Regions from separate parts of the Rummeliibacillus sp. NPDC094406 genome, predicted to be linked through region 2. Evidence: riboswitches for the same ligand, from Rfam matches in the RefSeq annotation. Region 2 holds a riboswitch; each other region holds the start of a gene.
The links. A riboswitch is a leader RNA that binds a small molecule or an ion and turns the genes downstream of it on or off. The one in region 2 is predicted to bind S-adenosylmethionine.
Positions count from the first base shown of each region.

Region 1 (7,944 bases), on a different contig from region 2:
TCCATTGTGTACGCATAATTTGCATTAAAACGTTTCACATCAAATTTATGAGGTCCACGTCCAATTTCTTCATCGGGTGTAAATGCTACACGGATTTTGCCGTGTTTTACTTCAGGATGGTTAATCAAATATTCCATAGCAGTCATGATTTCTACGATTCCTGCTTTGTCATCTGCACCAAGTAAAGTAGTACCATCTGTTGTAATCAATGTTTGACCAACGTAGTTAGCTAATTCTGGTGAATTTTTTGGAGATAATACAACTTCAGCATTTAGTTGGATATCGCCGCCATCATAATTGTCATGACGTTGTGGATTCACATTTGTACCTGTGTAGTCAGTTGCTGTATCAACGTGTGCTAAAAATCCGATTGTTGGTAATTCTTTATCAGAGTTTGCAGGCAAAGTTGCAAATAAATAGCCATTTTCGTCTACTTCTATTTCTTCCATACCGATTTCTTTTAATTCAGTTTCTAATACACGTAGTAAATCCCATTGTTTTTTAGTAGAAGGTGTTGTTTCGCTTGCTTCATTAGATTGAGTATCAATTTTAGTGTATTTGACTAATCGTTCGATTACTGTTTCTTTCATTGTTTGAATCCTCCTTATATTTAAAGCATTGTCATAATTCTAACACTTTCTTTCGAGCTACGGAATATTTTAGCGTGCTCATTGCAAAGAAAAGTTGTGCACTATAGTAACTTGTCATAATAAGAATATCTGACATTGGTATATCTGTTATAAACATATTAATAGCTAAGATGGAGTCTGAGAAAATAAATGAAAAGGCACCAAGAATAATAATGGGTGAATACGTTTGCAAAGCTGACCATCCCATTGTTAAGATAACGGCAATATAAAAGCAAACCGCTATACCAAGTACATAATTACCTGTTCTAAAAATATTTCCTGCAATCCATGCGACCATCAACATACCGTAGGCCAATAAAAAAATAGCAATATAGGGATTTATCGCTTTCATTTTCACTTTGAAAAATGCGACAATGTAGCAGATATGACCGACTAAAAAGAAGGATAGACCCAGTAAAAACCAGCGAATGGTGGCATCTCCTAGCATGCAGAAGAACAGCCCTAAAAGAAGCCACTTTGAAAATGCTGGATTGTTCGAATCACGCTGTAAATAGACGAAAATAATCATCAAGATTATTGGAATAATTTTAAACGAAATTTTCAATAAAAAAGGTTGTTCAGGTATAAAGAAAATATAAAGAATGGAAAAGAAAATAACGAGTGTAATGAGATGTAGCTTTTTCATATTTACACTTCCTTTGCTAAATTTTTTAATACATTTATATCTAAATTAATTCGAATCAATCAATCATGAGCTAAATTCTATGAAACTTTCTCTGAAGTCATTCGTATCTTAAATATGAGAAAGGATGAGTAACTATGACAATGACTTTTATCATGTCAGCAATCGTTGCAATAGTAGCAACATTTCTAATTGTGCCGTTTGCAAGTAAAACGCCTGAAGGTGATTTTAAGACAAAATTTAAAATGCAATTCGGTATTGCAATGTTTATACTTGTTTTTGTTATTACCGCAATTGTCTTTTATGTAACAAAGATAGATCAAAACTGGTCTCAATTGTGGCTAGAGCTCCTTGTTATTGCTTTAATTGGTGCACTATTATCTAATGGTGTTGAAAGAAAGATTAAAGGATTCATAACTCTAGCAAGTTTAGTTTTCGGTGTTTATCTATTATCTACGCCATTTTTTAATGCAAATCAAAAATACCAATCTGCTGAGATGACAAAAAAGGTTGAAATCAAAGCTTTTGATGACACGAAAACACCTGCAAGCGTTCCACCTAAATTTGCACGAAATAAAATGAAAAAGGCATTTAGCCAAGTACCAAATACAAGTTACTACGAGTTAGGTAACCTACAAATTCAAAAAGTAAATGGTGAATATGTTTATATTGCACCAGTAGAATTCTCAGATTTCTTTAAATGGATGAAGGGGAAAGAATCACCAGGTTATTTGATGATGAGTGCTACAAATTCATCGGATAATCCAAAGTTCGTAAAATCTCCGATGGTGTATACAACTTCAGCTTATTTAAATAACAATGTTGAACGTCACATGCGATTAGCAAATACGAAAGAAATTTTCTATGGTGATGCACAATTAGAAGTAAATGATGATGGAAAACCATACTATATTCGTACTTATGGTAAGTTTATCTCTGGGCGTAATGGTTTTGACCCAAAAGGGATTGTCATGGTTGATGCGAAAACAGGTGCTTCAAAAACTTACGCATTAAAAGATGTGCCTGAATTTATCGATGGTGCAATTTCTCCAGAAGCTGTTAGCCGTCAAAATGAATATTTCGGTAAATATGTTCACGGTTATTGGAATAGTATGTTCGGTAAAAAAGACGTGAAACTTCCTTCTGATGAAGGGACAGAAGCAAATGTCAGCCCTGTATTTGATGAGAATGGCATAATGTATTACTTCACAGATTTTACAAGTCCTAAAAAGGGTGTAGATTCTATGCTGGGCTATTCATTGACGAATGCTCGTACAGGTCAAGCTACTTACTATTCAGGTAATAAAGATGAAGCTTATATGGATTCACAAGGTGCAATTCAAATTATTGAGAAAAAATTCATCGAGAAAAAATGGCAAGCTTCTATGCCAATTATTTATAATTTCTATGGTGAAGCAAGTTGGTTAGTACCAGTGCTTGATTCTAATGGTTTCTTACAAAACTATTCAATCGTTTCAGCAGCAAATCCTGAGCTTTCTGTTTCTGCTGCAACACCAAACGAAGCGTTAAGACAATATAAAACAATTATTAATCGTTCAGATAATAGTTCTTTAAATGGCAGCTCTTCAAATGAAGAAAAAGCAGCTAAAGGTAAAGTCATACGTGTCTATAAAGAGAAAAATAACGATTACACAACCATTTCCTTCTTGCTAGACAATAAAGAAAACTATATCGTCAGCTCCGAAACAGCGCCTCTTGCAGTGTACCTGAAAGAGGGGGATCAAGTTGAAGTGAAATATGTGAATTCAAACGATGTCTTCTTACCGGTTAAAGAAATTACGATTAAAGGGATTGAAGAAAAATAGGCTAGGAAATTTTTGCCGATAGCAGGGCTTATTTAATAAGTTTCTAAAAAGATATAGGCCAACAAAAACAATTTGTTTTTGTTGGCTCTTTTTCTATTTATTTACTTTGAACTCGGTTATCACTTGAAAGTACCAAGAAAAGTGGTGCTAGGGGCTCGAGTAGTGCAAGTTTGAGGCCACTGAAAAAGTGTAGTAATACAAATATTTATAGTATATATCTGCTATTAAATGAAGTGGAATTAGCTCCGCTTTCCGTGGGCGAACTGACGAGCCTCCTCGCTGCGCTGTGGGGTCTCGTCTAGCTCGTTTTCCCACAGGAGTCTCCGCTAATTCCACTTCAATGAGAATAGATATACAAGATTTTTATTATAAATTTACATCTATTTTTACTTTTTCAGTGCCCTCGCAAGTTTTGATCTGAGTAGTGCAAGTCCCTAATCGAGTGAAGCAATTCCTGATGCTGAATAGCGTTAATTCATCCCTCATCCCTAAAACCTTATAAAATTACCCAAGATCATCTCCAAGTCAGAACAAAGTATAAACGTATCCACAAACTAAGACAGCATACATTTTTTCCTTATTTCCAAGTAAAACCTTTGTTGGCTAAGAACTCTTTGATAAATGGGCGGCGTTGTTCGATTAGGAAGTCAGCCATTTGTTTCGTCCAATTAGCCGTTTTATTGTTTGATGAACGACTTGCATAATATTCTTCCAATGTCGCATCGTATTCATCTAATAGCTGATCGTATTTTTCTATATCGTAGCTATTTTCGTGAAGTACAGCATCTAAAGGAAGACGTGGTTTTGTTTCGTTTCGTTTTGTTGGGGTACCGATTGTCATTGCAAATAATGGGAAGACGTAATCTGGTAAATTGAATAATTTACTAATTTCTTCTGGATTATTTCGAGCACCACCGATATAGCAAATACCATAGCCTTCTGCTTCAGCGGCAATAACAAAGTTTTGTGCAAATAGGGCAACATCAGCAACACCTGCTAAGACGTTTTCTGCTGAATCAGCAACAATTTCTACACCTTGTTTTTTACCTGCCACTTGTAGTCGTTTGAAATCTACGCAGAATAGAAATGCTGCGCCTGCAGTTTGGAATTGGAAAGCATTATTTGAAAGCTCACCAAGTTTTTGTTGTTTTTCTTCATCTGTAACCCAAATGACACTATATGCTTGAATGAAGTGAGATGTTGCTGCCATTTGTGCCGTTTCGATTAAATCTCGCACGGTCTCTTTTGGGATTTTTTCACCTGTATATTTTCTAACAGATGTATGACTACGTAAAAGTTCTTTAACCATAATGTCAGGCTCCTTTTCAATTAGGTATCAATTTCACTATACGGGATTTTATTGAAAGTGACTACTAAAAAATACTGCTAGGAATTGTTGATATAAAGTGAGGAAATTTAGTTAGAAAAGAGAATATATTGTACCCATTACTGGAATCTAAATAGTAATACAGATATTTTCTCCCGTTAAAATGTTTAAAGATTCAGAAAAAACATTGACATTTATTCTAGGAATCTTCTATACTTACGTCAACAAGATGGAACAGAATCAAATAACCTTTATCAAGAGCGGCGGAGGGATAGGCCCTGCGATGCCCAGCAACCAGTAAGTATACACACTTGCTACGGTGCTAATTCCTACAGATTCTAATCGGATCTGAAAGATAAGGGGAGGATAATGCTAATTAAGCCCTCTTCTTACGTGAAGAAGGGTTTTTCTTTATATAAAAAACCCTTTTACACACCTCCGTTTTCCATCTAACCATTTAACTTTTAGGAGGAATTAAAATGACAGAATTACGTAAAGAGACTTTAGCAGTACGTGGTGGTCAAACACCAGATCCAACAACAGGGGCAATTACAGTACCTGTATATCGCACAACAGCATATAAATTTAATGATTCTGAACATGCACGAAAATTATTTGCACTTGAAGAACCAGGAAATATTTATTCTCGTATTATGAACCCAACAGTAGATGTTTTCGAAAAGCGTATTGCATTACTTGAAGGTGGGACAGCAGCAGTTGCTTTATCTTCAGGGATGGCAGCTATTGCATTTTCGATATTGAACATTGCACGTACAGGTGACCATATTGTTTCAGCAGCTAGTATTTATGGTGGAACATACAATCTTTTTGCGAATACATTGCCTCGTTATGGTATTACAACAACATTTGTTGATGAAACAAATCCAAATGAATTTGAAGAAGCTATTCAAGAAAATACAAAAGCTATTTATGCTGAAACAATTGGCAATCCAAGTCTTTCAATTGTTGATATTGAAGCATTGGCAGAAATTGCACACAAACATGAAATTCCATTAATCATTGATAATACATTTGCTTCACCAGTTGGATGCAACCCAATTGAATTCGGTGCAGATATCGTCGTACATTCTGCAACAAAATGGATTGGAGGTCACGGTACAACAATTGCTGGAGTAGTTGTTGATGCTGGGAAATTTGACTGGACTCGTGGTAAATTCCCTGATTATACAGAACCAGATGCATCTTATCACGGATTACGTTATGGCATTGATACTGCAGATGCAGCATTTGCAACTCGTTTACGTGTCCAATTATTACGTGACTTCGGTCCAACGCTTAGTGCGGATGCAGCATTCCAATTACTACAAGGTCTAGAAACGTTGCACTTACGTGTTCCATATCATAACGAAAATGCACGAAAAGTAGCAGAATATCTTCAAGGAAATGACCAAGTTGATTGGGTGCATTACAATGGATTTGAAAATAGCGAATTTGCTCTCCTTGCAAATAAATACTTAAAAAATGGTTACGGTTCAGTACTAACATTCGGTATCAAAGGTGGTCGTGATGCTGGACGTCAGTTGATCGATAATATTGAACTATTTTGCCATGTAGCAAATGTAGGGGATGCTCGTTCATTAATCATCCACCCAGCATCTACTACACACCAACAATTAAATGTAGAAGAGCTAAAAAAATCTGGAGTTCCAGAAGAACTGGTACGTCTTTCAATTGGCTTAGAAGCAGCAGAAGATATTATTGATGCATTAGAAACAGCATTTGCAAAAGTAAACGCATCTGCAGCTATTAAATAAGGTAGTTTTCAGATAAAAAAATAGAGAGGAGTGACGCATGTATAGCGCTCACTCTTTTCTTTTCTAGATGTAACAGATTTTTTTTGTATTTTTGGAAATTTAAAGATTCCATCAAATCAACGATGTAAGCGATTTTCATGACCTCCCTAAAAAAACAATTGTCCTTCTCAGAAAGATTTTCCTTGTAATCTGTCTGTAGGTAGTCTAAAATCATCAATAAGTTCAATAATTTAGAATTTTAAAAGGTGAGCAGGATTACCTGCATATGTCATGAAAAAAGTACATGAATGCGTAAAAGTAAATTGAGATTACGCAATTCTGAATATAGGAAAGAAAAAATTTTGGAGGGCGAGAATATGACAACAGTGAAGGTAGCAATTCTAGGCTTTGGCACAGTTGGCCAAGGCATTTATCGTATTGTCAATGAAAAGCGAAAGCATTTTAAGAGCACTTTAGGTGTAGATATTGAAATCGCTAAAATTCTTGTAAGTAATGTGAATAAGCCACGTCCACATGCGCCAAAAGAATTACTAACAGACAAGTTCGAAGATATTTTAGCAATTCCAAACTTAGAAGTTGTTTTTGAAGCGATTGTCGGGGAAGAACCTGCATTCAAATACTTATCACAAGCGATTGAAAAGGGCATCAACATTATTACAGCCAACAAAGTGATGTTCGCAAAACACGGTTTAGCATTACAAGAAAAAGCGCAGGAATATGGCGTACAGGTTGGATACGAAGCTACAGTAGCTGGTGGGGTACCGGTAATAAAAACAATGCAAAACATCTTACGTGTAAATGAAGTAAGCCATATTCAAGGAATCTTAAACGGTACTTCAAACTATATCCTAACTCAAATGCGTAGCGAAGCTATGCCATTTGATGAGGCGTTACAAGATGCACAACGTTTAGGCTATGCTGAAGCTGATCCTTATAATGATATCTCTGGCCAAGACCCATTCCGCAAGCTAATGATTTTAAGTGCCTTGGCATTTGGAGAACAACCAAATTGGGATGAAGTAGATGTGGTGGGTATCACTGAAATCACAGCTGAGCAAGTGGAAGATGCGAAAGCAAAAGGTTTACGCTATCGACATGTAGCCGATGTTCGCCGTGATGAAGCGACTGGTAAAATCTTAGCTACAGTTGGTCCACAATTAATTGGCTCAGAACATCCATTGTATTCGATTGAAGGTGTAAACAACGCTGTAGCATTAGATACGAATTACATCGGTACACTTACATTAGTTGGTCCAGGAGCAGGCATGTTCCCAACTGCAAGTGTAATGGTGGAAGACTATGCAGATATGCTAGTAAAAGCACCTGTAACAGTATCAATTTAATGCTTCCATCGCTTGTTTTATAGGTTTTAAAATAAAGAAAGCGAGTGTTTATAGCTTTTCGAAAAACATAAGTGAAATGAGCTTGTAAACTACTTAATAGTTGAAAAGTATACTTATAAATAAAAGAATGGGGCTACTATAAATAACATTGGTTACTTATAGAAGCCCCATATTTGTATTAGTCTTCATCTTTAATATCAATATCTTCAGGAATGGGTGTGTTTTTCCATATTTCAATTTCTTCTTTTATTCTTTCAAGCTGCTCGTGGTATCGATCGAATTGATCGCTACTAATTAAAAATTGTTCACCGTCATGAACGGCACGAATGCGGCCTTCTAAAACATAACGCATCACTTGATGTTCAGGCATAGAAATCTCCTTTGCTGTATCTGCAACGGTT
Region 1 covers NZ_JBIWGZ010000005.1:253,874-261,817, reverse strand. Annotated here, with positions in the region: gene pepT (peptidase T) at 1-590, opposite strand, end outside; gene ACIQ4I_RS14995 (lysoplasmalogenase) at 622-1,275, opposite strand; gene ACIQ4I_RS14990 (hypothetical protein) at 1,410-3,098, shown strand; gene nfsA (oxygen-insensitive NADPH nitroreductase) at 3,676-4,407, opposite strand; SAM riboswitch class I at 4,674-4,787, shown strand; gene ACIQ4I_RS14980 (O-acetylhomoserine aminocarboxypropyltransferase/cysteine synthase family protein) at 4,905-6,200, shown strand; gene ACIQ4I_RS14975 (homoserine dehydrogenase) at 6,557-7,543, shown strand; gene ACIQ4I_RS14970 (MerR family transcriptional regulator) at 7,722-7,944, opposite strand, start outside.
Region 1: another riboswitch for S-adenosylmethionine. It lies ahead of ACIQ4I_RS14980 (O-acetylhomoserine aminocarboxypropyltransferase/cysteine synthase family protein); the one in region 2 lies ahead of metA (homoserine O-acetyltransferase MetA).

Region 2 (7,944 bases):
ATTTTCTTGTCTGATTTCACCTTCTTTGGAATTCAATCTATATTGTTCTATACTGCTTAGCAGGTGCGCTTCAGATTGAGTAATATTTCTCTTTGTTGGTTTATGCTCAAGTCTATTTGCTGATACATTTCGTTTTAGTCTTTCTTCAACATCTGCTTCTAATTCTACAAAGTAAATTTCTGCTCCATTCGAGCTGAAAATATCACATATTTTCTCAATAAAACCCCAATCTTCTTTTAGATCAAATGCCCAAACAAATGTAAAAATCATACCGAATTGATCACTCTGTGAAAATGATTTAAAAATTTCTTCTCTAAATTGAGTTGTTAATCTCCACATTTCTGGAGTAAATCCAAAAAACGGTTCTAACAAATCAATTGTCATATGATTATGGAATAGCTTTAACTGTGTAATTTTCTCTAGCTCTTGTCCAACAGTCATCTTTCCTACTGCCTGTGGACCAAATAGTAAAACAAGTTTCATACTATACACCTCATTTCGAAAGAGACATAATATTTCCCATAATATTACTCTCTTGGATGTAAAAACACAATATAGTTTTCGAAATAATATAAAAGATGATTACTGTTCAGTTCAGTAATCATCTTTTGTTCAATTGAATCCTTTATTTAGTGATAAATTTTACTATTGACGGAACAAGATCGTCATGCAACGGTAATTTTGGATTCGTATAAGTAGCAATATTCCCCGCTTTATCAGCCGGAGCATTTTTTAATACATGATTCATCCCATCTATGTATACTAATTTTGCATTATTTTTTCCCGCTTTTAAAGCCTGTGCATCTTTCTCAGATACCTGTAAATCATTTGTGCCTTGAATAATAAAAACAGGAGACTTTACATCCTGAATACTTTTTGACGGATCATATTTCAGCCATGACATTAAATAGGGTTGTACAGAAGGTCTAAATAATGCTTGAAGCTCTGTTGATACATTTTGGACGGGTTGCCCATTTTTTAATGAACTTAAGATATCTTTTGTTTCTGTCATTAATGCAGGTGTTAATTGTCCTTCTAATTGTTCTAATAACAGCTCATCTGCAGGTCTACCGGCACCTGCAAGCGATATAAATGAAGCTATATCTGCATTCTTTGCTGCAAGCATACCTATTAATGAACCTTCACTATGTCCGATAATGTAAATTTCTTTGAATTGCTGATTTGATTTTATATATGCCATGATTTTCAACACATCATCTACATATTGTTCTATTGATAAATCTTCTTCCTTTTTAATTAAAGAAATATTCTCGCCAATCCCACGTTTATCATATCGAATGGAAGCGATACCCTCGTCTGCAAGACCTTCAGCTAACATTTTCAAACTATCATTTTTACCCATTCCAGCAGTATTACCATCTTTATCTGTTGCGCCTGATCCTGAAATAATAATCGCTACTGGGTATGATTTTTCGTTTTTAGTAGGTTTTTGCAACGCTGATTTCAGTTGTCCATTTTCAACTGGAATCGAAAGCTCATTATACAATAATGGCTGTTCTTCAAATGGCTTTAATTTAAACGCAAAAGTTTGGCCATTCTGTATCAACGTCCCTTCAATAATATCTTTCTTTAGTTCTCCTAAGATTTTAATTTTGGAACCTTGTAAATTTATCATGATATCTACTTTGTTTCCATCATAAGTAATACTTTCAAAAGGATAATTCTTTAATCCTTGTACTGGGACAGATAAAGATCCTTCATTTGAATCTAACTTCAAATTAATCGTCAATGGTGATTGAGGTATTTCAATATCCCCTGCCCATTCACCTAAAAATTTTTCATCCATCTTTCCCCCCTCCTTTTTTACTTCATCTTTTGATCCACAAGCAGTTAACAAAATTACCATAACAAGTAAAAACCATAATTTTTTCATATTCTCCCCCTAAAATCTTTATTTTTACTTATATAAATTGAACTCTTAATCATTATACCAAATAAACAATATTTTCCCTTATATAGTAATATATATAAAACATTAACCAGAAATATTCCAGTGTGCTATCATCTTAATATTTATGCAACAAACTCTCATTCAAGAACTTCTACTAATTTCATCCATTTGCTTGAATACCAGCTTAATACCGAGCTAGGTAAAGTAGCGGAACGTTTGAAATCTACTACAAATGATAAAAGTAAATGAAAAAATATACGGTGCTTTCATCAGTAAACTTCTAAAAATAGTTTCATATATAAAAAGGTGCTAATTGGCCATTTTTCACCAATCAACACCTTTTTTCTATTTTATTAAGCAATGCATCGCTGCTTCTGCTTTATCCCATGGCACCGGATAACCTTTTCCTTTTGCACAAAAAATGCTTGATGATGTGTATTCTGAATCTGCATTTTTGTTATATCCAATATTCTCAATTACTTCTTCTGTGTTATGGCAAGAATCATAGCCACTAAAGGTTAAAGAAAGTGCACCTTTCCCATTTGTATATGCTGCAAATGTGGTACTGTAATTCATAAAAGTAGAAACAGGTGCTCGACCTTTAATAATTACTTTTTCTTCTATTATACTAGGTGCTTCAAATTCCCCGCTTGCCTGTTGAATATCTGTCATCATGCGCCCAACAAACTCACTTGAAGCTTTCATTTTAAATGTATAATAAGGTTCTAAAAGTCTATTTTCAGCTTGTTCAAGACCTTGTCGAATGGCACGATATGTTGCTTCCCTGAAATCGCCACCTTCAGTATGCTTAATATGGGCTCGGCCAGTGACGAGAGTAAATTTAATATCTGTTATCGGAAATCCAGTTAAAAGCCCATGATGTTCTCTTTCAAAAATGTGCTGTTCAATTAATCGTTGGTGTCCTACTGATAAATCATCTGCATGACACATATTTTCAAATAAGATTCCAGTACCTTTTTTAGCTGGTTCCATGCGTAAATGCACTTCAGCATAATGCTTCAAAGGCTCAAAATGTCCATATCCTGTTACTGAATTATCGATTGTTTCCATATATAAAATTTGAGGGTTATCAAAATGAATTTGAAGTCCAAATCGTTCCTTTACAACTTCGACGAGCACTTCTAATTGAATAACACCCATAACATGGACATGAATTTCTTGGAATTTCTCGCTCCATAAAACATGCAGTGAAGGGTCTTCAGCATCCAGTAGTCTGAAATTAGCTAATACATCTTTTATATGTTCAGTTCCATCATTGACCACTTTGGATTGTAATGTAGGTACGAGTTCAAAGATTTGTTTAATTTCAGGATCAGTTCCTCCGATTACATCTCCAATTGTGGCTTGAGTGATGCCTGTTACTGCAAAAATTTCTCCAGCTGTTACTTCTTTCACAACCTCATATTGTTCCCCATTATATAGGCGAATCTCTGTTACTTTTTCAGAAATCTCACCAAAATGTAGTTCATCACGAACCTTTAACTTTCCTGTCATAGCCTTCATAAATGTAAATCTCTGTTTTTTATCATCATGCCGAATCTTAAAAACTTTTGCAGTAAAAGGAGCTTCACTATTAAAATTCGTTTGAGTTAGAGTCATAATCTGCTCAAAAAATTCAATGACCCCAATATCTTTTAATGCTGAGCCTTCAGCACAGGGGAATACCTCTCCTTTTATAATTAACTGTTGAAATTTTTGAAGAAACTGTTGATTATTTATATCTTGTTCCATATATTTTTCGAATAGTTCTTCATCTCTTTCAGCAATAAATTCAAGTATTTGATCTGAAATCGAATGGTCCGCTAGTTGATTTGTAATAGAAATAATGTTCTGTGATAATTCCTGCTGCATTTCTTCAATTACTCCAGCAACATTCGCACCCTCACGATCAGTTTTATTGATAAAAATAAAAGTAGGAATATTATATTTTCTAAGAAGTTGCCAAACTGTTTCTGTATGGCCCTCGACACCATCCACTGCACTGACAACAACGATTGCGTAATCCAATATTTGAATCGCTCTTTCCATTTCAGGAGAAAAATCGACATGCCCTGGTGTATCGATAATTGTATATGTATCATCCCCGATTACGATACGACCTTGCTCAGCAAAAACGGTAATCCCTCGTTCTCGTTCTATTGCATGATTATCTAAAAATGCATCTTTGTGATCGACACGTCCACGTTCTTTTATACTATTTGTATGATAGAGCAATTGTTCAGAAAAAGTAGTTTTCCCTGCGTCAACATGTGCTAAAACACCAATTGTTTTAAACATAATGATTTCCTCATTTCTTACATCCATTACAACTATTATAGCAAATCATCATAGATACTTATGTAATTGGGCATGAAAAACCGCTGAAAGATATTGAATTCTACTCAGCGGTAAACTATTATTTTGTAGCAAATTGAACAGAATTCTTTGGATTTTTATCAAAAATTTAATTTAAAAACACGCTTGATGATTATCCAGATTTCCCTATAAAAAATGTATGATCAACCGATTTCCGCTACGGATTGCTCGCTTTCCTGCGGGCGTGCGCTGAGCCGCTTCCTTCGCTACGCTACGTGCAGGGTCTCAGCTACCACGCTTTTCCCGCGGGAGTCGAGCAATCCTCCGCTACAATCAATAAACAATGAAATTCAAGCACCTTGAAAGTTAGATTTCAGAAGAATATTCTTCCTACTTTATACTAATCTACACGCTTGATGTATAAACTCTTTTGATACAATGTTCAACTTTCTAAATTATGAATCCACATGGCTACTATAACTATTAATGAATTCATTATTCCCATTCATATGGTGTTTCTTGGTAAACATAGTAGTTTAACCAATTTGAAAATAATAGATGTGTATGTGAACGCCATATATTTAATGGTGTTTTTGTAGGATCATCATTCGGGAAGTAATGTTCTGGAACGGCAATATCTAAACCCTTTGCAACATCTCGTTCGTATTCTTCCTTCAATGTGTCTGCATCATATTCTAAATGTCCAGTCACCATTATTAATTTTTCATCGTTTGAAATGGCCATAAATAGCCCTGCTTCATCTGAAGCTGATAATACAGTTAAATCTGGATGTGCTTCAACTTCTTCAAGCGAAACGGAAGTGTTCCGTGAATGGGGTGCTGTAAATACATCATTAAAACCTCTTAACAATTTGATTGTTGAATCATTCACAGTATGTTGATAAATTCCCGAACATTTTTCTGGTAATGGAAACTTTCCAATTCCAAAGTGATGATAAAGCGCTGCTTGTGCCCCCCAACAGATATGCAATACGGAGGTAACATTTGATTTTGACCAATCCATTATCGCTTGAATCTCATCCCAAAAGTCGACGTCTTCAAATTCCATTAGTTCGATTGGTGCCCCGGTAATAATAAGACCATCAAATCTTCGATGTTTTACTTCTTCATAAGTTGTGTAGAATGTTTCTAAATGAGATTTGCTAACATTTTTTGATTCATGTGTTGCAGTGTTTAAAAACGTAACATTTGTTTGTAAAGGTGTGTTTCCTAGTAATCTAAGAAGCTGTAATTCTGTTTTCTCTTTTTGAGGCATTAAATTTAAGATTGCAATATTTAAAGGACGTATATTTTGGCTATTTGAACGATCCTCATCCATTACGAAGATTTTTTCTTTCTTTAAAAGTTCTGTGGCAGGTAGATCTTTTGGAATATTAATTGGCATTCGTGAACACTCCTTTTCATAATAAAATAAAAACCTCTTTTCTATGATAAGAAAAGAGGTTTAAAATCTGGGCTTCTTTTTCTTATCTTCCAAGACGAATGTCTTGTAGGACTTAGCACCTTTCTGCAATGCAGAGGTTGCTGAAGCTTCGTCGGGCCATTTCCCTCAGCTTCTCTTGATAAGAGTTATGTAATTAATGTAATCCTAACATGTTAACATTATTAATGCAAACTTTTCTGAAAATTAAATTTCAAAAATAAACGTTGATTTATAAAGGTTACCAAACACATTAATTTTATAGGTATTGAGATTTCACACACAATTTAAGTAATAAACCCAAATGTTAGACTTAAACATTTGGGTTTTCAAGTCAATTTTAATAACCTTTTTATTAATGTATTAATCTATATTAAATTTTTTAACGGCTTTTGAAAGATTTTCACTTAATTGAGTTAAGTTTTCAGCAGATACAGAAATCGATTCGATCGCATTTAGTTGTTCTGTTGAAGAGGCGCTTACTTCTTCACATGCTGCTGCTGTTTCTTCAGAAGTTGCTGCCATTAGTTGAATAATATCAACTACTTCATCTTTAAAATTCGTTACTTCCAATACATCTTTAGAAACTTCAGAGATTGATTCTTCAAGACGAAGAACTAGATTCGAAATATTACCAAAAGTTTCACTTGTGATTTCTACCACTTCATTTTGTGTATGGAAAGTTTTTTTGGTTGCTAACATTTGATCTGTTACTAGTTTTGATTCTAATTGTAATGCATTGACAGTTTCTCGAACCTCTTCAGTTGCCGTTGCTGATTGCTTTGCTAATTTTCGAACTTCTTCTGCTACGACAGCAAAGCCTTTTCCGTGTTCTCCTGCTCTTGCTGCTTCAATACTAGCATTAAGAGCCAATAAATTTGTTTGATTTGAAATATCCATTATTGTTTGCATAACACTATTTATTGAGTTGATTTTACTTTCCAAAGCTAAAATTACCTTTGCCATTTCTGACATACTATTTTCCGACTCAGCGAATGTGGATTGTAATTTATTTATTTGCTTTTGGCCGCCTTTATTTACTTGTTGCGCTTCTTCTGCGATAACCTTCATGCCAATAGATTTTTCGTGAATATCATTAATTTGGATGCTTAACGAATTTGCATGTTCGCCCGCAGTTTCTGCACGACCCGCAGAATTACTTGCACCTTCAGCAATTTCACCTATAGCAGCTGTAACTTCTTCACTTGAAGCATTGGTCTCCTCAGCTAAAGCGTTTAATCTGATCGAGTTATCATTCACTTCAAAAGATGAATCTTTTACAACTCGTATAATTGAACTCATATTTTCTGTCATTTTGTTGAAATCTTCAGACAGCTGACCTACTTCATCATTGCCTTTGTATCTTGAGCGAACGGTTAAATCACCGTTTGCAACTTGATCCATTAACTTTCTTAATACACCTATTGGTTTTGTAATTTTGGCAATAACTACTACTAGTGCAGCAAAAAGGATAGCTAATAGAATAATTGATACAATAACAAAGATATTTCGGATATCTGTAGCTGTTTTGTGAATTTGCCCTTCATCATAAACAGCCCCAATTTTCCACTTTAAGTTAGGTAAAGTATTGTAAATAGTTATGTACGATTTACCTTCTTCGTCATCATATACAACGCCTTTTTCTTTACTGCTATCAAATATTTTTTTGACATATGAATATTTAGACAAATCTTGACCAGATTTTGTCGGATGTACAATTGCTGTACCATTGTTACCGATAATCACTGGATAACCATTAAACCCAAGTTCCCTTTTAGAAATTTCTTTAGATAAGTTTGATAACAAAATATCAGTCCCTACTACACCAATAACTTCGCCATCTTTCACCACAGCTTTTGCAGCAGAAATCGTATATTCCTTTGTTGCTTGATCAATATAAGGAGCAGTCCAATATACTTGATCTGGATTATTGAAAGCATTTTTATACCAATCTCGTGATGTAGGATCAAAATCAGAACCTAAATCAACTTCGGGCATAATATCTAAATGTCGGTTTGATTGTGCATAGTATACAGAAGTTGTTGAGTTATAGATTGATAAGAAATCATTGAACTTTCCATTTAAGATTTTTTTCGATGACTTGCCTTTATAATTAAGAACTTCACTTGATTTAGAAAATTGAATAAGACCTTTTTCATAGTTACCAAGATAATTTTCAATTGATGAAGACATTTCAGTTACCAGTACTTGACTTTGGTCGATTAAACTAGCATCTGTTTTTTTATTTACTGTATATGTACTGACAATATTCAGTA
Region 2 covers NZ_JBIWGZ010000001.1:233,972-241,915, reverse strand. Annotated here, with positions in the region: gene ACIQ4I_RS01110 (AAA family ATPase) at 1-483, opposite strand, end outside; gene ACIQ4I_RS01105 (alpha/beta hydrolase) at 626-1,894, opposite strand; gene ACIQ4I_RS01100 (GTP-binding protein) at 2,258-4,210, opposite strand; gene metA (homoserine O-acetyltransferase MetA) at 4,724-5,632, opposite strand; SAM riboswitch class I at 5,712-5,817, opposite strand; gene ACIQ4I_RS01090 (methyl-accepting chemotaxis protein) at 6,032-7,944, opposite strand, start outside.

Region 3 (7,944 bases), on a different contig from region 2:
TAAGCTAGTTAGTGGCATAATGCCGATGAAAATAGGTGTATCTAAATGTTTCGTTGCTTCATAAACTTCAATAATTTTTTCCTTACTATAAACTGGCTGTGTGATAAAGTAGTCTGCTCCAGCTTCTATTTTTTTCTCTAAACGACCTACAGCACGTTCTACTACTCGAACATTTGGATTGAAAGCTGCTGCGACAGAGAAATTCGCTTTTTTTCGTAGTGGTTTTCCTGAAAAGGATATACCTTCATTTAACTTTTTGATGAGTTCCAAAAGTTCCAAGCTTGAAACATCATAGACACTTGTTGCACCTGGAAAATCCCCTACTTTTGTTGGATCACCCGTGACAGCTAAAATATCGTGGATACCCAGCGCGCTTAAGCCCATCAAATGCGATTGTAAGCCAATTAAATTCCGATCACGGCAAGTAATGTGAGCAAGTGGTCGAACATGATGATCTAACTTTAAAATGGCCCCCATTGCCATATTACTTATACGTGGAGAAGCAAGTGAGTTATCCGCCATTGTAACTGCATCAACGCCGGCTTCATATAGAACTTTTGAGCCCTCTATAAATTTCTCAACCTCTAGATGTCTTGGAGTATCTAGCTCTACAATAATAGAGCGCTCTTTTTTTGCCTTTTCATGAAGGGGTTCATAGCTGTTTTTTGCTGCCTCTTTAATCTTGATAACTTCTTTATGTTTGACCACTTTTTGCTGAATTGGTGGTAAATCCGCTAAGCGTTTTTTCACAGCTTCAATGTGCTTTGGTGTCGTACCACAACAACCACCGATTAATCGAACTCCTTGATCTCGCAATAGGACCGCTGAACGGCCAAAGTAGTCTGCTTCTGATTCATAAAAAATTTTCCCATCCTCAACATCTAGTAAACTAGCGTTTGGGTATGCAGAAAGGAATGCCTTTGTTGGGAGTTCAACATCTTCAAAAGCTTGGATTGTGTGGTGAGGACCTAGCCGGCAATTGACGCCAACGATATCTGCACCAATCATTTCTAATTGATGAAGGGCATCATTTAATAGCAAGCCATTTTGTAAAATACCTGGTTCATGCATAGATACTTGAGAAATAATCGGTATATCCGTTATTTTACGTAAATGCTTCACAGCTGCAGTTAATTCTTCAAAGTCATAATAGGTCTCTAGCAACAGACCGTCTGGATCACCAGCGAGCAAGTATCCTGCCTGCTCATCCAATGACTGAATGATTTCTTCTAATGTCGCATCACTTTTACGTACTCCGCGAATGCCTCCAATAGTTCCTAGTACAAACTGTCCCTCTTTTGAAGCAACTTTTTTAGCAATTTGAATGGCACTTTCGTTTAATACCTTTGCCGAATTTTCTAAACCATACCGCTCAAGCTTGATGGCATTCGCAGTATAAGTATTTGTTTGAATAATATCTGCTCCAGCATCAATGTATTGTTGATGTATATTTTCGATAACTTCAGGCTTTTTGACATTTAACTCCTCATAGCAATAATCAATTCCATACGAATATAATAATGTCCCCATTGCACCATCAGCTGTTAATACTTGCGATTGAAGTTTTTCTAAAAATCCCATACAGTCCATCCTTTCTATTTCTAAGTAGCCCGATTCGGTTAAAAATAAATGCTATTTAATAATACTGTTGGTATTCCATCCGTTTTGCTACAGGCAGACGCTTTCCGCTGGAATCGCCGCCTTTCGCTCATGTAAGATGCATTAAAAAAACCAACAATAGCCTATAACATAGTCAAATAAAAAACCCTTCTTACAAAAAAAATAAGAAGGGTTTCGTTTCATGATATATGTTCCTTCTTATCTACAGGATTACTCCTCTGGAATTAGCACCTGACCATTCGGCTGGTTGCTGAAGCGTCATCGGGCCAGTCCCTCGGCTTCTCTTGATAAGAATCACTATTAAATTGTTAGAATAATTAAAAGAATCATACTCCTTTACAGAGTTTGCGTCAAGCCAATATAAGAAAATAGTTTGAAAACTTTTTCAATAAAATCTTATAATCAAAACAAAAAACGAAATTCATATGAATTTCGTTTTTTTATTATTAGGCTCTATTTATCTTTTTTGAAGTACCATGGCATAGGCTCCTGCGGGAAAGCGAGGCCGCTTTCACGTTTATCAACAGAGTAATTCAACTTAACATAGGCTATTATTAAAATGAGTTCTAAAATTATTTACTTATCTTAAAATAGTTTTTGTTGTCTGAATAGGGGAGTTTTTTAATGAACATTCCACGAACAATCATGCGTTTCTCACCATTATAGTTGCAAGTTACAAGTGTAATTAGCTTTTCATCTGCTTGGTCTTGAATTACTTCAACTTGTGTTGGCTTAACGATAAACATATCTGAAATTTTATATTCATATATATTTTTGAAATCCGTTATATATATCTTCATACCTTTTTTTGCTCTTGTTAATGGGCTGAACAGTGTTTTATCGTTGTTCATATTATGTCCTGCTAAAGCGTAGTTACCCTGCCCCATCGTTTGATCTGCTTTCATCGTTCCTGCACCGATTGTTAAGTTTACATTTGAAATACCATAGACAATCGGAAGTTGCATAGTAATATCTGGTACACTTATTGCACCAATTGCATGGACATCTTTCTTTTTGGTTTGTGCATTGATCACATCTTGTAAACTAATATTCTTCACTTCATTAAAATCGAAAGTTGTATCAGTGGCTACTTTGGCTTTTTCAATACTAGACTTTTGAATGGTTTCATCAGACATATTGGCAACAAGATAGCCCATTATTGGTTTTTGAAAAATTAATACGAGTCCAGCAAATAGAAATAAAATACCTAGTACTAGACTTAATTTTCTCATCATCTTATTAACCTCTTTCATATTCTCTTGTCTTCTCATATTACATAGCTACAACTGTTTTTACAAATTTAAAACCAAGAGAAGCAGATTCCCCCTCTTGGTTAATTAGATTTTTCATTATGAAATTGATTCAGATTGCGCAAGTATTAATAATTCAGCACTATTTTAGTTGCTTTATAATTTTCTCTGCTGTATCTTGACCATTTTGAATACAGTTACCAATACCAACGCCATAGTATGAGCAACCTGCTAAAATAAGATTTGGATACTTTTCCTCTAGTTGTTGATTTAGAGATTTTACTATATCAGCATGTCCCATGCCATAGACCGGCATCAAGTCATTCCATTTGGTTATATTAACAGTAGCTGGTTCCCCATCTACATTCAATGATTTTTTTATATCATCTAATGCGATTGCTGTTAACTCTTCTTCGCTTAGTTTCTGTAACTCATTAAACAATGGATTTGCATTCTTATAGAACATGCGCACCAGTAAATTACCTGATTTAGATGTATGTTTCCATTTCCGACTCGTCCATGTGCAAGCATTACATTTCACATCACTATTTTCAGAAACAATATAGCCTGTGCCATCTGCTGGTAAGTTTTCATCAGGTATATTAAATCCTACATAGATGGTAATAATAGATGCGTTATGAATTGTATTTAGTTCTTCTTCGACTGCTTCGTCTTCTAAAATGTTACTCGTCACAGCATGAGGAGTTGATAGCACAACAAAATCAGCTGTAATATCTTCATGGTTATCAAATGAGCAAATGAATTGATCGCCCTGCTTTGCTACATTTGTTGTTGCTACACCTTTAATAATCTCTACATCTGTCAATGTTTCTTCTAAACGATCAATTAGTTGCGATAAGCCATTTCTAAAAGAAATGAATTTTTTATCTGCTGATTTTTGGAATTGCTTTCGATTGGCTCCGAAACCTTTAATAATACTGCCATATTGTTCTTTATAATCAAGTAAATATGGTAATGTAGACGCCATCGTTAATTTGTATAGATCACCTGAATAAACACCTGATAGCACAGGGGCAATTTGTTTTTCAACTATCTCTTTGCCTAAGAAATATTCAAGAAAATCACCTATCGAACTTTCTTTAGTAAAGTGGTCATTTGGTAAGTCTAAATCTTTTAATGCTTCTTGTTTTCCTTGCGATGATACAAGTGTACTGCTATTTAGTGATTCAATACTTGTTGGAATACCAAATACGCTATCTACTGGAATCGCATGCAACGTATTATTTGTATATATATAAGAAATGCCTGTACCGTTGTAAACTAGGTCATCTTCTAGGCCTAACTCTTGAACGAGTGGCATAACACTTTTATGTCGTGCCACAATCGAATCAGCTCCTGTTTCCAGGATAAATCCGCTTTCGTATGCTGAGTGGATTTTACCACCGAGAAATTCATTTTTTTCAACTAGTACAAGTTGTATATCTAAATTTTTTCCATTTTTTTGTTTTTGTAAATAGTGCATGGTGCAAAGGCCTGTAATACCTCCACCAATCACAACAACTGTTTTCAAGTTGCTCATCTCCTTCGTTATTACGAACAATAGGTTTTTGTCATGTTCTAGTATAAACTTTCAAAGAAATGGATGTCATGATTTTGGTCACATCTGTTATTAGAATCCACGCAATTTATTTAATTATAGTAACAACTTCGTCAAATTTACTGTATTGCCCTTAAATAAGGAGCTATTATTTGTAGAAATTATTTTGATATCTTATTATTTTTCTTATATAAAGGTAAAACATTCTATTTTACTCTAATTGATGGTGAGGATGATGTTATGGATTTATTGATGATTGTTTTATTGTTAATAGGTTGTTTACTTTTTTCAAATATTATAAGTCACTACATACCTTCAATTCCGACAGCTCTGATTCAAATTGCCTTAGGAATTATTATTGCACTTGTATTTAGTGATGTTTCTTTAGAACTCGAAACAGAATGGTTCCTATTATTATTTGTAGCACCTCTTTTATATAATGATGGGCGAAATTTCCCACGCGATGAGTTATGGAATATGCGAATGCCTATTTTAGGAAACGCCATTATTTTAGTACTTATTACCACGTTAGCTGGTGGCTATTTTATCCATTGGTTAATTCCTTCTATACCCTTAGCTGCTGCATTTGCACTAGCTGCCATTCTTTCTCCAACTGACCCAGTAGCAGTAAATGGAATAGCAAAACGTATTAAAATCCCTGAGAAAATTTTAAATGTTGTTCGTGGGGAATCGCTAATCAATGATGCATCTGGTCTTGTTGCATTCAAATATGCAGTTGCTACTGTAGTCACTGGATATTTCTCTATTAAAGAGGCATTATTGAATTTCTCATATACTTTTATTGTTGGTGCCATTTTAGGTTTAGTTGTTGGTACTATTTTAACCCAAATTCGTTTTTCTTTAAGAAGAACTGGTATTCGTGATGTTGTGTTTCATACGCTTTTACAATTATTAACACCTTTTATCGTCTATTTAGTAGCAGAAGATATTTTCCATGCTTCAGGTGTTATAGCTGTCGTGGTTGCTGGTATTGCACAAGCATTAGTAAAAGACAAAACAGAGACTGTTTTAGCGGAAGAGCAATTACTTACTGAAAATACATGGTCAATTGTTTTATTTATCCTAAACGGGGTTGTGTTCTTATTACTTGGTTTGAATATTCCATCAACAATGAAAGAATCGATTGAAAACACAAGTATTAATAATTGGAAGCTAATGGGGTATGCAATTGCAATTGGCATTGTCATATTGGGTATACGTTTTGTTTGGTCACACCTTACTGCTATGTATGAATTTAAAAATAACCGAGATGAAAAACCTACATTAAAGACGAGCTTACTGAGCAGTTTAACAGGGGTACGTGGTGCAGTAACAATGGCCGGTGTATTGTCATTACCACTTATTACAGATAGCGGGGATGTATTCCCAGAACGTTCACTGATACTATTTTTAGCTTCTGCTGTGATCTTATTCACATTAATCGTTGCAACCATTTTCCTTCCTTTACTAATTGATTCAGACGAATTAAGAGAAGAAAACGACGAACAGTTAAATTTCGACGAAGCAAAAAAGCAAATTTTACTTGCTTCTATTAAACAAATTCACCGTGAAATGAATGATGAAAATCGAAATGTCTCTTATCAGTTAATTGGTGAATATCAGCAGATGTTCCGTCAAATTCAGTTAGATGGCAATGCCGCAAAAGCTGGAGAACCAGAACATCAGAATGAAATTACAAATGTACGTTTAAAAGCACTCGAAATTGAAGAACAATATATAAAGGAATTATATGATGGTCATCATTTAGATGCAGATATGTATGTTGCCTTTCAAAGTACCTTCTCAGAAAGAAAACGCGTTATTCAGCACAATATGCAAAAAGGATTTACGTATATATTCTATAGATTTCTACGTGAATGGCGAATTGCTCGAAAAAAATATCATCTCGATAAAGAACAATTTGTCTCTTATGTCCGGATGAAACAAGAGGTACGAAAAAATGCATTCAAGCAGGCTCTAACATTTTTAAAGGAGCAAGCACAGATTGCTCAATATCCTGACATTTATTATATGATCTCCTTTGAATATGAAAGAGCACTTGATCAAATAAGAAAGCCAGTTACAACCGATTCTAGTAGACAAGAAGAATTAAAAGATGAATTACGTGCAGTCATCACAGAAACAGAACGGGCAGAAATTCATAAGATGTACGAAGCTGGTGAGATTAATCGGGAACAAGAAAGAGATTTGCGAAGATTTGTCAACTATATCGAAAGTGTAAACTTATACGAACACGTAGAATAACAAAAAGCATGCAGGAATTATTGATTCATTTCCTGCATGCTTTTTCTTTATTTTTCACCTTTTGCAATTTCACTACTAATTAATGCTGTATAATAAGCTCCACCTTCTTGATTTGGATGAATATGATCATCATAGAACAAATCATACTTTCCCTCTGTCGCACGATACCAATCAATTAGTTTCACGTTTTTATGATCTTTTACAGCAATGTTGATTTTGCGGTTCACATTATCTTGCCAGTTACGTGGAACGCGTGTATTTACAAGATAAATGTGATGGTTATTACCAATTGCATCCAATAAATTATTCATTTGAGCTTCACTGAAATCTCCATTGGAACCTAAGCCTAAAACAACAACTTTTCCTAATCTGCCTTCCTGTTTTAAGCGATTTACAACTTCTATTGAATCATATGCTTGGCGTCCAACTTTTGCATCCACCACTATTTGTGGAATTTGTTCTTTCAATGCAGTTGCTGCACTCAGCATAACAGAATCACCAATTGCTGTCACACTAATGGATGATGGTACTTCCATTGCCGCGATTTTCTTACTATTTGTCTCTTGTTTAGCTTCTACTTCAACTGTTGATTTTTTTTGATTTACTTCTGTTTTCTCTTTAGCAACATCTTTTTGAGTAATTGTTTTTTCTATGTTATGTGGTTTTTCTGTTTTTACTTCCTCTAACTTTTTCTGTTCTTCTTTTAAATGTTGTTCTAATGCTTCGTTATTTGTTTGCTTCTGTTCTGGAGTAAAAATCATCCCCATCACAAAAACAATAATAATACATCCTAAAAATGCTGAACCAATTCGATATGGTAATGTCCATTCTTTCCAATTTAAAGACCATTCATGAGTTTGAAACTTATGTATCCATATTTTCCATTCACCTTTACGAACAGGATCTTCCACAAAGCGCCAAGAAAGTTCAGCAAATAAAAGTGTTAGTGCAATAATTAAAAGCACTTTCCAAAGTGGTACATCTACGCCTTCTATTCCAACCCCCATCAAAACAACTAATGGGAAATGCCAAATATAAATACCATATGATCGAACCCCAACCCATATTAATGGTTTAAAACTCAATACATCCCCAACATGACTCGCTGGGTGTACAATTGTTGCGATTAATACTGCTGTTACAATAGATGCTAAAAACATACCACCGTAGTATAAAAATGGCCCTTCTTCATGCATGAAAAAGAACATCAAAAGAAGAACAAAGAAACTAACTAATCCCGTAACATCTAAT
Region 3 covers NZ_JBIWGZ010000011.1:32,757-40,700, forward strand. Annotated here, with positions in the region: gene ACIQ4I_RS19875 (bifunctional homocysteine S-methyltransferase/methylenetetrahydrofolate reductase) at 1-1,581, opposite strand, end outside; SAM riboswitch class I at 1,816-1,914, opposite strand; gene ACIQ4I_RS19880 (class A sortase) at 2,193-2,855, opposite strand; gene ACIQ4I_RS19885 (protoporphyrinogen oxidase) at 3,013-4,401, opposite strand; gene ACIQ4I_RS19890 (Na+/H+ antiporter) at 4,669-6,693, shown strand; gene ACIQ4I_RS19895 (acyltransferase family protein) at 6,741-7,944, opposite strand, start outside.
Region 3: another riboswitch for S-adenosylmethionine. It lies ahead of ACIQ4I_RS19875 (bifunctional homocysteine S-methyltransferase/methylenetetrahydrofolate reductase); the one in region 2 lies ahead of metA (homoserine O-acetyltransferase MetA).

Region 4 (7,944 bases), on a different contig from region 2:
TATATTTTCGCTCATTTCCAAGAAAGAGAAGATGATATTACAGATGCATTAGATACAGCTGAAGTTAATATGAAAGATCAAGGATTTTTTAATACGATGAAAAATTATGTAGTTTCTCGTGGTGATGAACTCCGTAGTCAAATGCAAGCTATTGGCTTAAGTAAAGAAGAAGCAGCTGCTGCAGAGAAGGAATTAGACAAAGGAAAGCTTATTATAATTGCTAAAGGTTTACAATAAATAGATTTATTCCCTCTTAACAAAAAATAAGAGCACTCTGTAAGCCTTTAAATTAGGCTTATAGAGCGCTCTTTTTGATTGTACAATCTAGTATCCATGTGTTGGTGGCTATTACTGATTGAATTTTCGCTTTATGCTGAATGACTAATTTTTTTTTCCAACTTTTTTAACATATCGATTGTCATAGCATCTAAATCGTATTTTGCTTTAAATCCCCATTCTTCTTTTGCGGCACTTGCATCAATTGAATCTGGCCAGCTGTCTGCAATAGCTTGGCGAACTGGATCTACATCATAATCCATTTGGAAGTCTGGCATTTGTTTTCGAATAGTCGCTGCAATTTCTTCAGGTTCAAAGCTCATTGCTGTTACGTTGAATGCATTGCGATGGATTAATTTTTCTGGGTTTGCTTCCATTAAATCAACAATTGCTTGCAAGGCATCTGGCATATACATCATATCCATATATGAACCTTTCGCAATATAAGATGTATATTTCCCTTCCTGTACAGCTTTATAATAAATATCCACTGCATAGTCTGTCGTACCACCACCTGGAGGTGTAACGTTTGAGATTAAGCCGGGGAAACGAACGCCGCGTGTATCTAATCCAAAGCGGGTATGGTAGTAATCACATAATAATTCACCAGCTACTTTGTTCACACCGTACATCGTTGTTGGGCGTTGTAATGTGTCTTGTGGTGTATTGTGTTTTGGAGTTGATGGCCCAAATGCACCGATAGAACTTGGAGTAAAGAATTGCAAGCCTAATTCACGAGAGACTTCTAATGCATTGACAAGACCACCCATGTTTAAATTCCAAGCAAATAGTGGTTTTGCTTCAGCAGTTGCTGATAACAATGCTGCCATATGCATCATTGTATCTGCACCAAAGTCTTTAGCAATATCGTGCATACGCTGTGCATCCATGACATCAAGTACTTCAAAAGGTCCTGCTTGCATTGAAACTTCTCTTATATCTGTTGCTAATACATTTTCTTTGCCATATTCATCGCGCAGTTTCGCTACTAACTCTGAACCGATTTGACCGCACGCACCAGTAATCATGATTTTCTTCATTTTATTTCCTCCTCTAGTCAGTTACATATGTGTTTTTGGAGTGTACATATTTTATATAAATACAATTGTATTTATGGAAAGTACATTTATTAACCTATTTTCAACGTTTCACCAACGTTTTCCGTTAGATAGATTATATAATGTATTTTTTAAAAACACAATATTTGTTTCCTATCAATGTACATATGCCGAAAAAGACTTTTCTGAAAATTTTGTTTATAATAGGCAAAAAGGAGTGAAATTGATGCAGTTATGGAAATTAACGCTTATATATTTATTCGCAATTATTGCTTGCACTTTTTTATTGCTGATGGATGTTCCTAAATGGCAAATTTTCATCTTACTTTTTCTTTATGTTTTTTTATTCACCATGTATCCTCACTTCAACGCATTATTATGGACCAATAATCTAAAAAAAGTAGAACGTTTCCTTGAGGTAAATAAACACAAAGCTCTATATGCCTATCCATATGCCATCGCCAATCAATCCAAAGCCGAGCAAAAAGCGGCTCTACACAAAATTATCATTACCTATAAGCAACCTTATGTAAAACATAACTACGCAGCCCTACTCGCTATTCTTGAGAATAATTATGACCAAGCTTTATCTGAAGCAAAGCAAATTGCAAAAGAACCTTTCCATAGTTACATGATCGCTCACAGCGAAGCGTACTTAGGAAATTTTGAACAAGCAGAAGCTCTACTGCCTAAGCTAACGCAAAAATGGATGTCATCTTCGATTGAAAGTTTGATCTCATTTAAAAGGCAGGATGAGGAAAATTTCAAACACTACTCCACAAAAGCCATTAAACAAGCGCGAGGTATTCAAAAATACTTACTCACCCATAGTTTTCAGGAGATGGAGGCAAAACTGAAGTAGAGATATTTCAATATTTGTGTATACAAAAAGGGCCACTCCAGTTTGAGGTGGTCCTTTATATTTGTAGAAAAAAGCTTGTTGCTAATACTTTTATAATAACTAAATTGTATTCCCCTGAAATTTATTTATTTTTCATCCAGTCAGGCTTGCCGAATCCTTTGAAGTCTGAGTCGATTGTTTTTTCAAATTCAGCAGATTTTACTACTTCGATTATATCTTTAGACAATTGAGATTTTTCATCTGCTTCACGTACTGCTACGACATTACGGAATTGATCTGGCATGTTTTCAAGGAATACAGCATCTTGTAAATTCATACCTGCTGCTAATGCGAAGTTACCTGGTACCCCGACAAGATCTGCACTTTCAACAGCACGTGGCAAACCAGCTGCTTCAATTTCTTGGAATTTTAAGTTTTTAGGGTTTTCTCTAATGTCTTTTGTTGAAGCTTTTAATTGATCGATTTTATCGTTAATTTTAATTAGCCCTTGCTCTTGTAAAGACTTCAATGTACGCGCTTCATTTGATGGGTCATTTGCGATTGCTACTGTTGAACCATTTTTGATATCATCTACTGTTTTGTATTTTTTAGAGAAGAAGCCCATTGGTGCAGTTGGTACGATGATTAATGGTTTTAATTTTGTACCGTTTTCTTTGTTGAAGTTTTCTAGATACACTGAGTGTTGAAATAAGTTTGCATCAATAGCACCTGAATCTAACGCTTTGTTTGGTTGAATATAGTCACTAAATTCTACTACTTCAACTTTATAACCTTTTTTCTCAAGTCCAGGAACGATTGCTTTTTTCAACATATCACTGTATGGACCCGCTGTTGCACCAATTTTAATATTTTTTGTTTCTGTAGCCTTATCTGTGTCCTTTTTTGCTTTATCTCCACCACCACATGCAGCTAAAGTTGTTGCTAATACTAAAGTTAATAATCCGAGTAAAATTTTCTTCATTGTAAAACCTCCTATTTATCTTTTATCTACTGCTTTTGCTATTGCATCGCCCGCTAATTGAATGATTTGGACGATCACAATTAAAATAACGACTGTTGCAATCATGATCGTGTTGTCATATCGGTAATAACCAAAACGGATTGCTAAGTCACCGATACCACCTCCGCCGATAATTCCAGCCATCGCTGAGTATGCTACTAAACTAATAATCGTCATTGTAATTCCTTGAATGACTCCTGATTTTGCTTCAGGAAGTAATACGTCTTTAATAATCATCCAGCGTGTTGCTCCAACAGCAATGGACGCTTCGATGACGCCTTTATCAATTTCACGAAGAGATGTTTCAACAAGTCTCGCGAAAAATGGTATCGCTGCAACAGATAGAGAAACACTTGCTGCGATTGGACCAATCGTATCGCCAACAATTATCTTTGTAAGTGGGAATAGTGCTACTAAAAGGATGATGTATGGAATCGAACGAATGAGGTTGACGATAAAACCAACAACTATATTAACGAACCGATTACCCAGTAACCCTGGCTTGCTGGTAGAAAATAATCCTTTACTTGTAATGAATAATAATAATCCGAGTGGCAAACCAATGATTAATGCAATCGCTAAAGAAATTCCCACCATTTGAAGTGTTTGACCAAACGCTTTCCAAATATCTGGTAACATTTCAGCAAAATGACTTGGATCAAATAACATAGTCTAACACCTCCACTGTTACTCCTCGACTTTCCATATAGGAAATCGAACGGTTTATATCTTCTACTCGTCCGTTCAGCTCCATGAGGAAAATGCCAAGCGGTCTTTCTTGAATATATTCGATTGTGCCATGAAGGAAGTTCCCTTGTACCTCGAATTGCTGAAGCATATCTGAAATAACGCCCTCACCTGCTACATCACCCTTGAACAAGATCTTTACAACCTGCCCTTTGACGTTTTGTATAATCACCTGTGGAATGTCAAATGATACAACACTGCTAATGAATTCTTGTGTTAATGGCTTTTCTGGATTTGCGAAGATGTCATAAACAGAGCCTTCTTCAATCACTTTACCGTCCTGCATAATGGCCATACGATCACAAATTTCTTTCACAACATCCATTTCATGCGTTATAAGAATAATCGTAATGCCCAGCTCACGATTAATTTTCTTCAATAATCGTAAAATGGATGTTGTTGTCGTTGGATCAAGTGCTGATGTGGCCTCATCACAAAGTAATACTGAAGGGTTATTTGCTAGCGCTCTTGCGATACCTACACGTTGCTTTTGCCCTCCACTTAGCTGCGCTGGAAATACATCTTTTTTATCTGCCAACCCCACCATATTAAGTAATTCTTCAACTCGTTTATTTCGTTCTTCCTTCGGTGTTTTCGCAGCTTTCAATGCAAATTCAATATTTTCTCCAACTGTTTTTTGGCTAATTAAATAAAAATGCTGGAAGATCATACCGATTTTCAAACGTGCTTGGCGAAGCTGTTCGCCTTTTAACTTTGTTAAATCTTGTCCATCAATTAATATCCGACCATCCGTTGGTTGTTCCAATAAATTAATACAGCGTAATAAGGAACTTTTTCCTGCCCCAGAGTAACCAACAATACCAAATATCTCTCCATCTCCAATTGTCAAAGAAACATGATCTACACCGGTTACCGTTTTCCTTTTTACTTTGTAAACTTTCGATACATTTTGTATTTCCAGCATATACATCCCTCTATTCCTCGTTAAATTACTATTGCAAAAAAATTCAATTATTCCTATCGACAAACTATGTATTTTTACTAAAAAAGATACATCTCTCAACTGAAAGATGTATCTTATAATCGACGTTCATTTATCTTTCAGAATTAAATTCTGTAGGAATTAGCACCTTCCCTAACGGGGGTTGCTGGACTTCACAGGGCCTATCCCTCAGTCGCTCTTGATAAATTCCATTTATTAAGTTGTAAGTTTATGATAATCATATTATTTCCTTTTACGTCATTTGTCAATGAATTTTTAGAAAAAATCAACTATTTTAAAATATCTTTATTTTTCATTTTATGCAAGAACCTTTATATGGAGAATGACTTCTACATCAATCCAATTATTTGTACGTTGTGTGGTGTCGTATAAACAAAGCTTTTTTTCTTCGCCTTTGAGTTCCGTAATGACACCTCTATTTTGAGTACTTGCTCGCTGATGCCAAACTTCTAGTAATACTTCTTTCTTGCCGTAATAAGCTTGCATTAGTTCTTCTTCTAATGCTTGCAATGTCCATTCATCAAATGCAGGTTTTGCAATCTGCTGTGTCTCCTGTTGCCAAATTCTTAGCCTTTGCACATGTTCTGGTAGCATCATCGCAGTCCACTTTATATTCCCTCGATCACGTATCAAGCTGATATCTCCTTTACAAATTCATTTGGTCTGCATAATTTTATGCTAAGGCTTTGTTTAACAATACTGTTGATATTTCATCAGTTTTGCTTTCATCGTGGACGCTTTCCGTTCTAGTAAGATTCATTAAATAATCAACAATATCCTATAACAGAGCCTATGCTAAAGATCTTTCCCCTGTTTTCAGTTATCCACAGCTGAGTTATCCACACTAACTTCCCTTTTTGCATATTACATTCACTTAGATGCATAATCCGTTTGTTTTCCAGATGCATAAATATACAGTTTCTATTTTTTATGTCCGCCGAGTAATTTGGAGCGCTTAATCGCCGTGCCTGCGTCTGTATAAGATACAGCCCGTAATACTGCTGAAGAACCATAGTTAGTGCGAAGCTGGTCCATCGTGGCACCAAGTTTACGACGCCTCCAACGAGTTGCATCAAAAAAGCTGAGCTGCATGGAATTTTCTGATTCTAGTTTTGTAATACTGATACTAATTTGCCGTACAGGACGTTCATTGTATTGTTCATTTAATATTTGTTGGCAAACACGATAAATGACCATTGTATCGTTGGTTGCTTCATCAATTGTGCGCGAACGTTGGAAACCTCCTCCAAAGGCATTTTTGCTATAAGAAATTCCCAGTGTAATGGTACGTCCTACTTTATAAGCTTCCCGTGCTCTTCTTGCCACATCCTCACACATTTCAAGAAGAACCGCTAACACTTCCTTTTTGGTGTTGTAATCTCGCATCAATATTTGACTTTTTCCATAACTAATTTGACCTTCTATCAGTGGTGCTTCACCTACTTTTGATAAATCGACGCCCCGAGCATGATAGTATAGCTGATTGCCCATAATACCGAAATGCTTTTCGAGTGTTGCTAAATCAGCATGAGCTAAATCACCAACAGAGAAAATCCCCATATTATTAAGCGTTCGTTCTGTTCGATGTCCAATTCCCCACATCTTCGATAAAGGTGTAACTGGCCACAGTTTTTTTTCCACGTCTTCATAATCCCATTTGGCAAAGCCTGTTTTTTTCGCATCTAAATCGAGTGCAAGTTTTGCTAACAGCATATTCGGTCCCATGCCAACTGTACTTGTAATTTCAAATTGTCGATAAAGTTCATCTTGAATTTGGTGTGCTGTTTCTACTGGATCTCCCCACAGTTTTTCGGTACCAGTAAGGTCGACAAAACTTTCGTCAATGCTATATACATGAATAGCTTCCTTCGGTACATAACTATTCAATAGCTTGGTAATTTCAACCGACATACGAACAAAATATTCCATCTTCGGTTCAAATAAATGAATATCTGGATGCTTCGGTATTTCATATAGTCGTGTTCCTGTTTTCACTTGAAATCGTTGCTTCATAATTGGAGAAGCAGCTAGAACAATACTCCCTTTTTGCTGAAAGTTTCCTACAACTGCAATCGCCTCTTTTTCAACATCTAAATGAGCCCACGATGCCATACAGCTAGCATAAAAACATCGCATATCTACACACATAACCGACCTTCTCGGCAGATTTTCATACAGCACAGCACACCTCCATAAGGAACATTTGTTCTTATTTTAAAATGAGATAAGTGAGATGACAAGTAGGAAGTCGTACTTTACCAATAAACGACAATGTTTTTGTTATAAGTATCCTGTGAAGTAATTTTTTATATGACCTATGTTATATATATGTTGCTTTGAGAAGGTTTTTAGAATGGCTTTATTGCTATGATGGAGATTTTTATAGGGGCTATCTACGTTTTTAGGAAATCAATCCACGAAATTTTAAATTGTATCTACGTCCTGTGAAATTGACGTCTCCAATTTAGGAATCTTTATCTTCTTTCTTGATGTGACTTCATTAAAAATAAAAACCCACTCTACTAAGATATAGTAAAATGGGTCAATGAATTTATTTCAAAATATCCTTATACAATTCTGGACGTCGATCATCATACACTGGAATCTTCTTACGTACCTCATCCACTTTCGAGAAATCAACATCGACTATGGAAAGTTCTTCATCTTCGTTACCTGTCCACAGTACTTCGCCCCATGGTTCAATCACCATTGATTGACCATTAAAGTTTTCTACTTTATTGCTAATACGGTTAATTGCAACTATGAAGCATTGATTCTCAATGGCACGTGCCTGCAATAATACTTTCCAGTGATCGATTCTCGGGGTTGGCCATTGGGCCGATACAAATATAACTTTCGCGCCGTTTAACGCATGAAGACGAAGCCATTCTGGGAAACGAATATCATAACAAATCACTCCAGCAGCTTGCAAATCTCCCAATTCAAAATTATTTTGCCCCTCACCCGCAGATAGATGTAAGTGTTCATCCATTAAGCGGAATAAATGTGCTTTGTCATACTCGCCAACTATTTCGCC
Region 4 covers NZ_JBIWGZ010000005.1:170,237-178,180, forward strand. Annotated here, with positions in the region: gene ACIQ4I_RS14610 (YflT domain-containing protein) at 1-237, shown strand, start outside; gene ACIQ4I_RS14615 (L-threonine 3-dehydrogenase) at 369-1,316, opposite strand; gene ACIQ4I_RS14620 (hypothetical protein) at 1,561-2,196, shown strand; gene ACIQ4I_RS14625 (MetQ/NlpA family ABC transporter substrate-binding protein) at 2,318-3,157, opposite strand; gene ACIQ4I_RS14630 (methionine ABC transporter permease) at 3,173-3,865, opposite strand; gene ACIQ4I_RS14635 (methionine ABC transporter ATP-binding protein) at 3,855-4,868, opposite strand; SAM riboswitch class I at 4,996-5,095, opposite strand; gene ACIQ4I_RS14640 (YolD-like family protein) at 5,205-5,540, opposite strand; gene ACIQ4I_RS14645 (Y-family DNA polymerase) at 5,829-7,085, opposite strand; gene ACIQ4I_RS14650 (carbon-nitrogen family hydrolase) at 7,459-7,944, opposite strand, start outside.
Region 4: another riboswitch for S-adenosylmethionine. It lies ahead of ACIQ4I_RS14635 (methionine ABC transporter ATP-binding protein); the one in region 2 lies ahead of metA (homoserine O-acetyltransferase MetA).